3 regions of the Sutcliffiella cohnii genome follow, and region 1 is predicted to be linked to each of the others. Evidence: predicted binding sites of a transcription regulator. Region 1 holds the regulator's gene; each other region holds the start of a gene.
The links. The regulator Rex, encoded in region 1, represses fermentation and respiration genes when NADH is low (regulators of the CRP and FNR family bind a similar motif). The targets are predictions, from matches to a motif close to TTGTGAAATATTTCACAA.

Region 2: the regulator Rex is predicted to act here: its motif matches at 1,953-1,970, upstream of BC6307_RS10315 (cytochrome c oxidase subunit 2A).
Region 3: the regulator Rex is predicted to act here: its motif matches at 1,324-1,341, upstream of pflB (formate C-acetyltransferase).

Annotation. Positions count from the first base shown of each region.
Region 1 covers NZ_CP018866.1:4,836,925-4,841,578, forward strand. The annotation lists gene tsaD (tRNA (adenosine(37)-N6)-threonylcarbamoyltransferase complex transferase subunit TsaD) at 1-162, shown strand, start outside; gene BC6307_RS24350 (ABC-F family ATP-binding cassette domain-containing protein) at 393-2,315, opposite strand; gene BC6307_RS24355 (redox-sensing transcriptional repressor Rex) at 2,458-3,096, shown strand; gene BC6307_RS24360 (twin-arginine translocase TatA/TatE family subunit) at 3,137-3,313, shown strand; gene tatC (twin-arginine translocase subunit TatC) at 3,331-4,089, shown strand; gene BC6307_RS24370 (YdiK family protein) at 4,135-4,338, opposite strand; gene BC6307_RS24375 (CPBP family intramembrane glutamic endopeptidase) at 4,363-4,654, opposite strand, start outside.
Region 2 covers NZ_CP018866.1:2,089,091-2,093,744, reverse strand. The annotation lists gene BC6307_RS10330 (GNAT family N-acetyltransferase) at 1-232, opposite strand, end outside; gene BC6307_RS10325 (chemotaxis protein CheX) at 473-928, shown strand; gene BC6307_RS10320 (class I SAM-dependent methyltransferase) at 1,050-1,814, opposite strand; gene BC6307_RS10315 (cytochrome c oxidase subunit 2A) at 2,118-2,267, shown strand; gene BC6307_RS10310 (cytochrome c oxidase subunit II) at 2,284-2,763, shown strand; gene BC6307_RS10305 (b(o/a)3-type cytochrome-c oxidase subunit 1) at 2,753-4,396, shown strand; gene BC6307_RS10300 (carboxypeptidase M32) at 4,443-4,654, opposite strand, start outside.
Region 3 covers NZ_CP018866.1:2,833,909-2,838,562, forward strand. The annotation lists gene BC6307_RS14150 (NarK family nitrate/nitrite MFS transporter) at 1-1,145, opposite strand, end outside; gene pflB (formate C-acetyltransferase) at 1,375-3,606, shown strand; gene pflA (pyruvate formate-lyase-activating protein) at 3,672-4,400, shown strand; gene BC6307_RS14165 (class I SAM-dependent methyltransferase) at 4,654-4,654, shown strand, end outside.

The sequences.
Region 1 (4,654 bases):
GAATTGAAAGATGTGGAGCTAGTAATTCCGCCATTATCACTATGTACGGATAATGCAGCGATGATCGCAACAGCAGGCAGTGTGTTCTATCAATTAGGAAAACGATCTCCTTTATCTTTAAACGGTAATCCAGGGCTAGATTTAGAAAAGGCATTAGTCTAAAAATGGTTATCCACAGTTGTTACTAAAAACTGTGAGTAAGTATAGATAATCTATGGATAAATAAAAAACATTTGTTAGTAAATAATGTGGATAAGTGTGTTAATGTTTGTGGATAATGTTGATAAGTTTGTGAATACCTTAATAAATAAGAGTAGAATTGTTAATAAGTATGTGGATTGTTTACTTTTTGTGGATAGAAAATATAGAAAGGATGCGAAAATTCGCATCCTTTAGCTGTTCAGTTCTTCCCACTCTTCCATTAAAGTAAGCAGTTTATTGTTAGCTTCTTCGTTCTCTATATTTAATTGGTGTACTTTTTCGTGATTTTGGTAAATTTCAGGTTTGCATAAAAGCTTTTCATTTTCTTCTAGTTGTAACTCCAGTACTTCTATTTCTTCCTCAATTTCTTCAATACGACGTTTTCGCTGTCGCTCTTTTCTTTTTAATTCTTTTTCCTGTTCATAGCTTAATTTTTCTTGAGGTTTTTCTTTCTGTTTTTCAGTAGAAGAGTCTGTGGATAACTTATTAAGTTCTTCTATCTCAAACTTCTTTTGCACGAAGTAATCATAGTCACCTAAAAACTCTACAGCATTCTGAGAAGATAGTTCGATTACTTTTGTGGCAATCCGGTTAATAAAGTAACGGTCATGTGATACGAAAAGTATAGTGCCTGGATAATCCATTAATGCATTTTCCAATACTTGTTTGCTATCAAGGTCTAGATGGTTCGTCGGTTCGTCTAAAATAAGTACGTTTGACTTTTGCAACATCATTTTTGATAATGCAAGACGTGCTTTTTCTCCCCCACTTAAACTGTTAACAGGTTTTAAAACATCATCACCACTAAACAAGAAATTTCCTAAGACAGTTCGAATTTCTTTCTCTACTAAATGAGGATAATCATCCCATAACTCGTCCAGAACCCGTTTGTTGGAATGTAATTCTGCTTGTTGTTGGTCATAATAACTAATAGAAACATTCGCTCCAAATTGAATTTTTCCAATTTGTTTAGGGAGTTTCTCCACAAGCAATTTTAACAATGTAGTTTTCCCAACGCCATTAGGTCCAACTAACGCAACACTATCACCACGATGAAGCGAAAGGTTTATATTTTCGAAGATAGGCTTATTTTCATATGAAAATGTTAAGTTTTCTACTTTTAACACATCATTACCGCTTTGCCTATCGATTTCAAAAGAGAAGGAGGCCGATTTTTCATCGCCTTTCGGTCGCTGCATTAACTGCATTCGATCTAACTGCTTTTGTCTACTTTGTGCCCGTTTCGTTGTAGACGCTCTTGCAATATTACGTTGAACAAAATCTTTAAGCTTGGAAATTTCATCTTGTTGCTTTTCAAACATTTTCATTTCTCGTTCGTATTGTTCTGCTTTTCGTTGTAAGTATTTACTGTAGTTTCCAATGAATTTAGTGGATTCATTTCGAGATATTTCGTAAACGATAGAAACTACTTTGTCTAGGAAATAACGGTCGTGGGAAACGATTAATAGGGCACCAGGATAACTTTGTAAGTAGGATTCTAGCCACGTTAACGTCTCTATATCTAAATGGTTCGTCGGTTCGTCTAAAATAAGTAAATCTGGCTTCGTTAATAGTAACTTACCAAGAGCTAATCTTGTTTTTTGTCCACCACTCAAACTGGTAATTGGTGTGGTATAATCAAAGGTAGCAAAGTTTAGTCCGTGAAGAATGGACCGAATATCTGCTTCGTATTGGAAGCCACCTTGTTGTTTATACGATTCTTGTAGGGAATCATATTCTTTTAATAATTTGGCATACTCTTCATCTGAAGAAAAACGTGTAGGATCTGCCATTTTCTCTTCTAAGTCTCTCATTTGTCTTTCCATTTGTTTGAGATGAGAAAAAACAGAAAGAAATTCTTCCCAAATGGAGCGGCTTGAGTCTAATCCGGTATGCTGTGCAAGGTAACCGATCGTAACATTCTTCGGTTTAATAATTTCACCGCTATCATAAGAGAGTTGATTAGAAATTATTTTTAAAAGTGTTGATTTACCAGCACCGTTTCTACCAACTAGTGCGATTCTGTCTCGTGATTGTACTTCTAGCTTTATATTCGATAAAATAAGTTCAGCACCAAAATATTTATGTAGTTGATTTACTTGTAAAATAATCATTTTTTCACCTCTATATTAAACTTAGTTTATCGCTCTTCTACTAATTGTTCAAGCAAGCGATAGGGTAAAAGAATGAAATCGTTTACGTTCAATGTAATTGGAAAAAATAGAGAGTAAGTAGGATTGTAAATGGGGGAATAGGATGAGTAACGAACAACTAAAAATACCACAAGCAACTGCAAAACGATTACCTTTGTATTATCGATTTTTAAAAAATCTTTATGCATCCGGTAAACAAAGAGTTTCTTCTTCTGAGTTAAGTGAAGCGGTAAAAGTTGATTCAGCGACGATTCGCCGTGATTTTAGCTATTTTGGAGCGTTAGGGAAAAAAGGGTACGGATATAATGTTCAATATTTGTTAACTTTTTTTAGAAAAACGTTAGACCAAGATGAATTAACATATGTTAGTCTAATAGGTGTGGGGAATTTAGGAACCGCTTTCCTTCACTACAATTTTTCAAAAAATAATAACACGAAGATAACTGTTGCTTTTGATGTAGATGAAACGAAGATTGGCACAGAAATTGGAGGTGTTCCCGTACGCAATTTAGATGATTTAGAGATGGAGCTTCCTGACGATGTAACAGTTGCAATATTAACAGTACCAGCTCATGTTGCGCAACCTATTACAGATCGCCTAGTCGCTAAGGGAATTAAGGGAATATTAAACTTTACACCTGCGCGAATAAATGTACCAGACACTGTACGTATTCATCACATCGATTTAGCGGTAGAATTACAATCATTAGTATATTTTCTAAAACACTATCCAACTGAGTAAAATAGTAGTAGAATAAGTATATTTCGAGGAGGTGACAAGAATGCCATTAGGTCCAGGAAGCATTCTATTAATTGTATTTGCAGCACTATTAATATTCGGTCCGAAAAAGTTGCCAGAACTCGGGAAAGCAGCCGGAAATACGCTACGTGAGTTCAAAAAGGCTACTAAAGGTTTAGCCGATGACGATGATGATATAAAAAAAGAAGACAAGAAGTAATGTAAGGATGAACATATATGACAGATAAGGAAATGTCGGTCTATGACCATATAGGAGAACTGCGCAAGCGATTAATTATAGTAGGTTCCCTTTTTATGGCCTCCGTTATTGGTGGGTTCTTTCTTGCAGAGCCGATTATTGTCTATTTACAACATACAGAGCAAGCAAGAGATTTAACGATGAACGCTTTTCGCTTAACAGATCCTATTAAGGTATTTATGCAGTTTGCCTTTTTAATTGCGTTCATTATTACGTTTCCTGTTGCTTTTTATCAGCTTTGGTCCTTTATTAGCCCAGGCTTATATGAGAAAGAACGTAGAGTAACACTTAGCTACATTCCAATTTCTTTAATTTTATTTTTAAGTGGATTAGCATTTTCCTACTTTGTTTTGTTTCCATTTGTAGTTTCTTTTATGATGGGTCTTGCCAATCGCTTAGAAATTAATCAAGTAATTGGCATTAATGAATACTTTCAATTTCTATTTCAATTAACGGTTCCATTTGGAGTTTTATTTCAGCTACCTGTAGTCGTTATGTTTTTAACTAGATTAGGTATAGTGACACCACAATTTTTTGTGAAGTTCCGTAAAATAGCCTATTTTATACTTTTAGTAGTTGCGGCTTTTATCACTCCACCAGAATTGTTGTCACATTTAATGGTAACTGTGCCGTTATTTATTTTATACGAAATTAGTATTATCATTTCTAGAATTGCGTATCGTAAAGCTAAATTAGCCGAAACAAAAATGGAATTAGAAAATATGAATAAAGATTAAAAAAGCAATCCCTCGGGATTGCTTTTTCTAATAGGAAAAATAATATTATTTTTGCTTCTTCATCTCTTTAATTTTTCCGTGTAAAAGGTAGGCCCGGATTGCCACTCCAAAATCAAAAGTTGCAATTAACATAAAAAGAATGGTGTGAAATTGCCAAATCGTTTCACCTTTTGTTACGACGGCAAGGTAGAGAAATAAAATTCCCATAATGGAATAAAATACAACCATTCTTAATGGGGTAATGCGCATAAATTATATCCTCCGTTATCTCTTCTATAAAAACAAGTATATGAAGCTTTGCATTTGCTCTAGTTTTTCAAGTTGACGCTCAATATCTTCACGAAAAATTTGTTGCACTAGAACGACAAAGGAATTCATCGAAACATGAGCGATAATTGGGACAATTATTCGGTTCGTTTTTACATATAGGAATGCAAAAATAGCTCCCATGACAAAGTATATAAGTAGATGTTCAAATTCTTGATGAACAACTGCAAATAATAAAGAACTAACAATTAAGCCTACTGCAAAATTGTACTTCTTATATAGTACGCCGAAAATGATT
Region 2 (4,654 bases), 2.2 Mb from region 1:
TTACTTTTCCTTCTCGCTCCACACCCATATACATATTTTCATTATCCATCATACTTTGGATAAATTGTCTTTCTTCTTCAACAGTCCGAGGTACATCTTTTTGAATATATTCTCCCGCTTCTATTATAGACGTTACAGCTGTAACGATATCTTCTGCGTCTTGTAAAGTTATAGGCCTTAAAACTACTTCAGATTCATCTTTTGCAGTAAATTTCATTGTTAGTTGTGACATGATGAACACTCCTCAAAATTCTTTTAAAGGGAAACTATAAAATAACTAACATTAATTTTCAACTAAAACGTGTTTTTTAATAGTGTTTTTTGTAGAAATTTGTTGAAAAATAATCTGATATTTATGATAATGAAAGAAAGTTTAACTAAATGAGGAAGTTCGGTCTTTATCTCTCATCCCTAATATAGTCTTAATTTACTTTATGTTAGGATAATTAAATGTAGTTGGAGTGTGGTTTAAATGTCATTAGATTTATCAATTCAGCATGTAATTACAGGAGCTATAGAATCCGTTAAAGCGATTATTCCAGCCTCCATTAGCTATGCAGAGCCAAAGCTTTATATACAAGAAACGACTGATATTTCATTAGGTGTATTAATTACGTTAATTGGCGATATTCATGCACAATTAATTATTCAAGGAGAAAGTACAGTATTTCAAAAGCTAGCTGGGATGTTGTTTGGTATGGAGGTAGAAGGTGAGATGTTACTATCATTCACTGGAGAACTAGGAAATATGATTGTTGGAAATTTAACAATGCAAATTTCGGAAATTGGAATTAAAACAGATATTACTCCACCTAATGTTTTAAGTGAACAGAAAGAGTATTATCTACATTCTGAGACTGTTATCACTTCTATATATGTCCAAGATTATGGCAAAATGGATATTTTATTAGGGTTAAAAGCATCTTGATGAATGAACCCAATAATAATTAGGGATCATTTCCTTTTAAAAGATGTATTGTTATGTACATAGTACGCTACAAAGGCATTCGTTTAACTTATTGCGAACACCTTTGTTTTGTTCATTATATTTAAAATAATTTTTTTACAGTTGCTTCAAACGTAATAGTATCCTCATTATTAGTTGGGTATTTTCCATACTTATAGTTAGCTGAAATAACAATATCTTCGAATCCAACTTTTTCTAAAATCATCTTAAATTCCTCTACCCCGTACCATCTAATCGGAAACTGTTCTAATTCTGTTTGAATTAGTTTCCCATTTCTCCACTTTTCATATCTACCATGCGATATGCTATATTGCTTAACATAATCAATTTTCACGGTATTATATCTTAAAGTAATAATTTCTCCGTTACTTAATTCCCAATATCGTTCGCTGCTATCATTGAGTGACAGATTATCTGGAAGATGTATATCTATTATTAATTTTCCGTTATTCTGTAAATGATTGTAAAAGTTTTTCAAAGCTCTTAATGATTCTTCTCGTTCAAACAGCAACAAAAAAGTACCTGTCGGAACGATAATTGCTTCATACTTGGAATCCGATGTAAAAGATTCCATCCTATCAATAAATAATTTAGTAGAAACCCCGTTTTCCTCGCAATTCTTTTGACAAATGGAAAGCATCTCTTCCGAAACATCAAACCCTTCCACTTTAAAGCCTTGTTGTAAAAGTGGTATAAGTATTCTCCCTGTTCCTGTTGCTGGCTCTAATATTTTCCCATTACAATTTTTAAGCCGATCCATGTAATATTCGATATCACCAAAAGAATGTCCAACTGGCTTATCGATGTCATACACTTCCGAAGACAACTTACTATAAAAACTAAACATGTTTTTCACCTCTATTATTAAAATGCTGCTTTGTGATATTTTACGTAGCATATTACTAGATTAGCATACATGAATACATATTGTACCTCGCTTAGGAATAATCATTTTATTTTTCACACTTTTTTCACATTCCTCAAACTGTGAAACTAGTCACTATTATTTACCTATCAATTTTCCCCTATTTTTATAGTGTAAACATTAAGAATGAACCATTTGTGAACATAAGAAAAAGCGCTATCATTTGCAATTTGATTTTGTATGATGAGAGTAAGCAGCAATTAATGACAGAAAGGAGATTGAAAGATGGCGAAACCTGAACTAGTAAAAAAGACGGTTGTGAAGACGGAAAAACCATCTAACTTAAGAGGAACTTTAGTTTCCGTGTTTATCCTTGGTGGTTTCTTAATTATTACTTGGTTTGGCGTTTACTTTTTATTTTTAAGTCGTATATAAGGGAAGGTGAATGGATATGCACATCCATAAGTTTGAAAAAATTTGGTTAATTTTTGGTATTGCTACATTGTTAGTTTTTTTATCAACCATTGGTGTAAGTGCCTTTTACTTAGGAAATCAACCACCTAGTTGTTTAGTTACGATTGATCCAGAAAAAGTGGCAGAAACTCCTCCTTTTAATGAACCTGGCTTAAAGCAAGTTGGGGAAAATGAATATGAATTAACGATGGTTGCTTCTGCTTTTCATTATGAACCGAGTCATGTACAGATTCCACTTGGAGCTACTGTTCATATTAGTGTTACAACAGTAGATGTAATCCACGGTTTCCAAGTACCTGGTACAAATATCAATATGATGGTTGAACCAGGTTACGTCAGTACACTTACAGCTCAGTTTAATCGCGAAGGTGAATTTTTAGTGTTATGCAATGAATATTGTGGTGTCGGTCATCACATGATGACGTCAACTTTCGAGGTGATTAAAAATGTGGAGTAATAAAGTAGACCGTAAAGATGGAAAATTAGCTATGGCTCACTTGTATGTCGCTTTTATCGCATTATTATTAGGTGGTCTGGCAGGATTACTACAAGTGTTAGTTCGAACAGGGGAATTTCAACTTCCAGGAAATATTGGCTATTATCAAATTCTTACTGTACATGGAGTTTTATTAGCCCTTGTTTTAACAACCTTTTTCATCATAGGCTTTCAATTTGCTGGGTTAAGTCGAACTGCTGGTACATTATCCAGTGGTGTAAGAAAAGCTGGTTGGATTGGCTTTTGGCTAATGACGATTGGAACAGCTATTACTGCAACTTTTATCCTTTTAAATGAAGCTAGTGTTCTTTATACATTTTATGCCCCACTACAAGCTCATCCAGGCTTTTATATTGGGTTAACTTTAGTTGTTGTTGGTAGCTGGGTTAGTGGCTTTGGAATGTTTACACATTACTCTAAATGGAAAAAAACAAACAAAGGAAAAGTAACTCCTTTATTAAGCTTCATGGTTATTATTAATATGGTTATGTGGCTTGTAGCTACGTTAGGTGTAGCTGCTGCTATGTTAGTTCAGTTCTTACCGTGGTCTTTAGGCTTTGTAGACACGATAGACGTATTAGTAAGTAGAACGTTATTTTGGTATTTTGGTCATCCGTTAGTATATTTTTGGTTATTACCTGCTTACATGGTTTGGTATGTTATTATTCCAAAGATTATTGGTGGAAAAATATTTTCAGACGCATTGGCAAGACTGTCATTTATACTTTTCTTACTATTTTCCATTCCGGTTGGATTCCATCACCAATTAACAGAACCTGGGATTGATCCAACGTGGAAATTTATACAAGTAGCTTTAACTTTTATGGTTGTCATTCCATCATTAATGACTGCGTTTTCTCTATTCGCAACTTTTGAATTATACGGTCGTTCTAAAGGTGCAACCGGACTTTTCGGTTGGTTTAAAAAGCTACCTTGGGGAGATGCACGGTTTTTTGCTCCGTTTGTTGGGATGCTATTTTTCATTCCAGCTGGTGCGGGTGGATTAGTAAACGCAAGTCACCAACTAAACCAAGTTGTTCATAATACAATTTGGGTAACTGGACATTTCCATTTAACGTTAGCAACATCTGTCATTTTAACATTTTTCGGTATTGCATATTGGCTCATCCCTCATCTAACAGGACGAGTAATGACAAAAGCGATGAACAAATTAGCAATTGTTCAAACAATCGTATGGTCAGTTGGTATGTTCTTTATGTCTAGCGCTATGCATGCTGCTGGATTACTTGGTGCTCCAAGACGTTCATCCTTCTCTACTTATGGTGATGCTCCACAAGCTTTAGAATGGATTCCATACCAAATGTTCCAAGCAATCGGAGGTTCTATTCTCTTTTTAGGCATCATCCTAATATTAATTATTGTCATAAACCTTTCCTTCTTTGCTCCTAAAGGAGAAACGGATTTCCCAATTGGCGAAACTGCTGAGCAAGCTGAAAAAACACCAGCTATTTTCGAAAATTGGAAGCTATGGATAGGTGTAACAATTGCGTTAATTTTATTTGCCTATACTGTACCTTTTATCGATATGATACAAAACGCTCCTCCTGGATCCAAAGGATTTAAATTTTGGTAATGCTTTATAAAAAAAGAGGCTAAACGATAATGTTTAGCCTCTTTAATTATACTAATTTATAAATAGTACGATATTTATTTTCTAAGTAATCAATTAAGTATTGAACGTTTAATTCTTCTCCTGTGACATCTTTCACGATTTCAAGTGGTTTCTTCATCTTACCGTATTGATGAATGTGATCAGCCAACCATTGCTTTATAACCTTAAGTTCCCCATTTTCTAGTAATTGGTCAAAATTTGGAATATCCTTTTTCATCG
Region 3 (4,654 bases), 2.0 Mb from region 1:
AAGAATGATCCATAAGCTGCAAATGCTGCAGTAAATCCAAGAACTGGCGCTGCTTCTTTTGCTGGGAAAATGATAGGTATCATCTGGAACGTAGAACCAGAACCTATACCTGCTGCAATGAATAATAGTAAAAACGAAAGTAAGAAACCAGTGAAAAATTGTTGTCCAAGGAAGTAAATAACTAGCAATGCCCCTATAGACATCGTGATTAGAACAAATGTTGTTACTTTTGCTCCTCCAAACTTATCTGATAACCAACCACCAACCGGTCTAAACGACGCGGCTAAAAATGCTCCTAAAAAGGCTAAACCAACATATTGTGGGAACGTACTTTTTAGTAATAGTGGAAATGCTGCTGAGTACCCAATAAATGAACCGAATGTCGCAACATATAACCAAGTCATGATCCACGTATGCTTTCTTTTCACAATAACAAATTGTTCTGCTACAGATTGTTTCGTATTAGGTAAGTTATCCATTCCAAAATACGCAACAATCGTCATAATTATAATAGGTAATACCCAAACGAACGCTGCATTTTGTAACCAAACTTGTGATCCATCCGGTAACACTTGACCTTCTCCACCGATAAATGAGAAAGTTCCGATCGTAATAACTAATGGAGTAACAAACTGTACAACTGATACCCCCATATTTCCGAGTCCACCGTTAATACCTAACGCTGTTCCTTTTTCTTTTTTAGGGTAGAAAAAGCTAATATTCGCTAAAGAAGAAGAGAAATTACCTCCCCCTAAACCACAAAGAGCTGCAAGAATTAGCATAACCGAATATGGTGTATCTGGGTTTTGAACAGCAAATCCGATACCAATGGCTGGGATAGCTAATACACCTGTAGAAAATACAACCCAGTTTCGCCCGCCGAACTTTCCAACAGCGAATGTATAAATAAATCGTAACGATGCCCCAATTAATCCTGGAATGGCTGCTAGCGTAAATAATTGCTCATCTGTATACTGAAACCCTATATCATTTAACCGAACTGCAACTACTGACCACATCTGCCAAATAACAAACGCTAATAATAATGTAAAAACAGATATCCAAAGGTTACGCCTTGCATGTCGCTTCCCTTCTCTTTCCCAAAAATCTTTATTTTCTGGGTTCCATTCTGTTATACGTGCCATTTTTCATTCCTCCAATTAATCTTTAACTTTTCTTTCTATGGGCACATCATACATCTTCAAGCTAATACTAAAATGTGAACTTTATCACACTTTCAAATTTTAGTAATAAATTTTTTACAAATTCGTGTCATGTGATAAATATCACACCTTTTCCTGAATGTTCCTTGTTATATTTAAATTGTTAAAAACATCACAAACTCAATTAACCTTTTTAAAGGAGTTGGAAATCATGAACTATCCTCAAAATTTCCGCAAAGGAAACTGGAATAAAGAAATTGATGTAAGAGATTTTATCCAACAAAACTTTTTACCTTATGATGGAGATGAAACGTTTTTAGCACAGGCTACAGAACGTACAGAGAGCTTATGGAAGAAAGTAATGGAACTTACGAAAGAAGAACGTGAAAGAGGCGGTGTATACAATTTAGATACAGAGATCGTATCTACTATCACTTCTCACGGCCCAGCTTATTTAGATAAAGATAGTGAAACAATTGTTGGCTTCCAAACAGATGAAGCATTCAAGCGATCTTTACAACCTTATGGCGGTATAAGAATGGCAGCAACTGCCTTAGAGTCATACGGATACGAAATTGATAAGGAAGTAGATAATTTCTTCACCAAACATCGAAAAACACATAACCAAGGTGTATTCGATGCCTATACAGATGAAATGAAAGTAGCTAGAAAAGTAGGAATTATTACTGGTTTACCAGATGCTTACGGTCGCGGAAGAATTATTGGAGACTATCGTAGAGTTGCACTTTATGGAATAGACTTCCTTATTGAAGATAAGAAAAAAGATTTAAAAGACACAGGCTCTAGAATGACGGAAGATATTATCCGTTTAAGAGAAGAAATTTCTGAACAGATTCGTGCACTGCAAGAACTAAAGGAACTTGCAAGTATTTATGGATATGATATTTCGGAGCCAGCTCAAACAGCTAAAGAGGCTTTTCAATGGCTATACTTCGGATATTTAGCAGCTATTAAAGAACAAAATGGAGCAGCAATGAGCCTAGGTCGAGTATCTACTTTCTTAGATATTTATATTGAAAATGATATTCGCGAAGGTAGATTAACAGAAGAAGAAGCTCAAGAACTAGTAGATCATTTCGTTATGAAGTTACGTTTAGTGAAGTTTGCTAGAACGCCAGAATACAATGACTTATTTAGTGGAGATCCAACGTGGGTTACTGAGTCTATCGGTGGTATTGGATTAGACGGCAGACCGCTTGTTACAAAGTCATCCTTCCGTTTTATTCACACATTAACGAACTTAGGTCCTGCTCCAGAGCCTAACTTAACGATTCTTTGGTCTACACAACTACCTGAAAACTTTAAGCGTTTTTGTTCTAACATGTCTATTAAAACAAGCTCTATTCAATACGAAAATGATGATTTAATGAGACTTGAATATGGTGACGATTACGGCATCGCTTGTTGTGTATCTGCAATGAGAATTGGTAAGCAAATGCAGTTCTTCGGAGCTAGAGCGAACTTAGCAAAAGCTTTACTATACGCTATTAACGGTGGCGTAGATGAAAAAGCAAAAATACAAGTTGCACCGAAGTTTGAGAAAATACAAGGCGAGTATTTAGATTACAACGAAGTAATGTCTAAATATGATCAAGTGCTCGATTGGTTAGCAGAACTTTACATTAATACGTTAAATATCATTCATTACATGCATGATAAATACAACTATGAAAGAATTGAAATGGCGCTGCATGATAAAGACGTTTTACGTACAATGGCTACTGGTATTGCTGGTTTATCCGTCGTTGCTGACTCGTTAAGTGCTATTAAACATTCTAAAGTTAAAGTAATTCGTGATGAAAATGGCATTGCTGTTGATTATGTAGTAGAAGGAGATTATCCTCAATACGGTAACAACGACGAGAGAGTTGACTCTATCGCGGTAGAAGTTGTGAAGAGCTTTATGAAAAAGTTAAAGAAACATGAGACGTACCGTAATTCAATGACAACGATGTCAATCTTAACGATTACTTCTAACGTAGTGTACGGGAAGAAAACTGGGAATACTCCGGACGGTCGTCGAGATGGCGAGCCATTCGCACCAGGGGCTAACCCATTACATGGTCGTGATAAGAAAGGAGCCCTTGCTTCTTTAAATTCTGTATCCAAACTCCCTTACCATCACGCATTAGACGGTATATCTAACACGTTCTCTATCGTTCCGAAAGCGTTAGGGAAAGAAGAAGATACTCAAATTACTAACTTAGTAGCTATTCTTGATGGCTATGCAGACAAAAAAGGGCACCACTTAAATATTAACGTATTTGATCGCGAAACTTTACTAGATGCAATGGAACATCCAGAATTGTATCCACAGTTAACCATTCGTGTATCAGGTTATGCCGTTAACTTTATTAAACTAACAAGAGAACAGCAATTAGACGTTATTAATCGTACATTCCATGAGTCATTAGGTTCTTAAGCCTTTCTTTTTGAAAGGCTTCCCCCTCTTTGCTGTTCCTTAAAATAGAAAGAAGGTATTCAATTATGCAAGGTTATATACACTCTATCGAAACGTCCGGCATGGTAGACGGTCCAGGTATTCGTTACGTTATTTTCACTCAAGGCTGTTTGTTAAGGTGTCAATTTTGCCATAACCCGGACACGTGGGAACAGAAAAAAGGAAAGCTTATGTCTGTGGACGAATTAATAGAAGATATTGAAACGTATCTTCCCTACATGAAACACTCAAACGGAGGAGTAACCGTAAGTGGTGGCGAACCGCTATTACAAATTGATTTCGTAATTGCATTATTTAAAAAATGTAAAGAGTTAGGAATTCATACAACGGTTGACACTTCTGCTGGTTGTTTCTCTAACTCTAAAAGATTTCTTGAATCATTGGATGAACTTCTAAAGTATACAGACCTATTTTTACTAGATATTAAGCAAATCAATAACGAAAAGCATAAAGAACTAACTTCATTACCAAACACCCATATTTTACAATTTGCCAAACTACTATCAGATAGAAATTTACCTGTATGGATTCGTCACGTGCTAGTTCCTACTAAAACAGATGATGTACAAGATTTAAAAGAGCTTGGTGAGTTTATTCAAACGCTAACGAATGTAGAAAAAATTGAAATACTTCCTTATCATCAAATGGGTGTATATAAATGGGAACAACTTGGGATTCCTTATGCCCTAAAAGATGTTAATCCACCGAATGAAGAATTAGTCAAAAAAGCGAAAGAACTATTAGGCAGTATATAATTATCAGGGACGTCCTAAAAGTCAGTAGAAACTGACTTTTAGGACCTTTTTTTGTTCGTTACTCTTATAAAGATTTTTGAAAATTCATGAGTTGTAATTATAAATTTTTCACTATAAGTAGTCTGTATAGATGATGGTTTTAACCCAATCAATAGAGAATAATACGTATAATGAATCTACACTCTTTTTCTTTTCTTTTTTGACAATATTCAATATAATGTAAGAAAAAGGAATAATTGATGAGGAGAAATTAA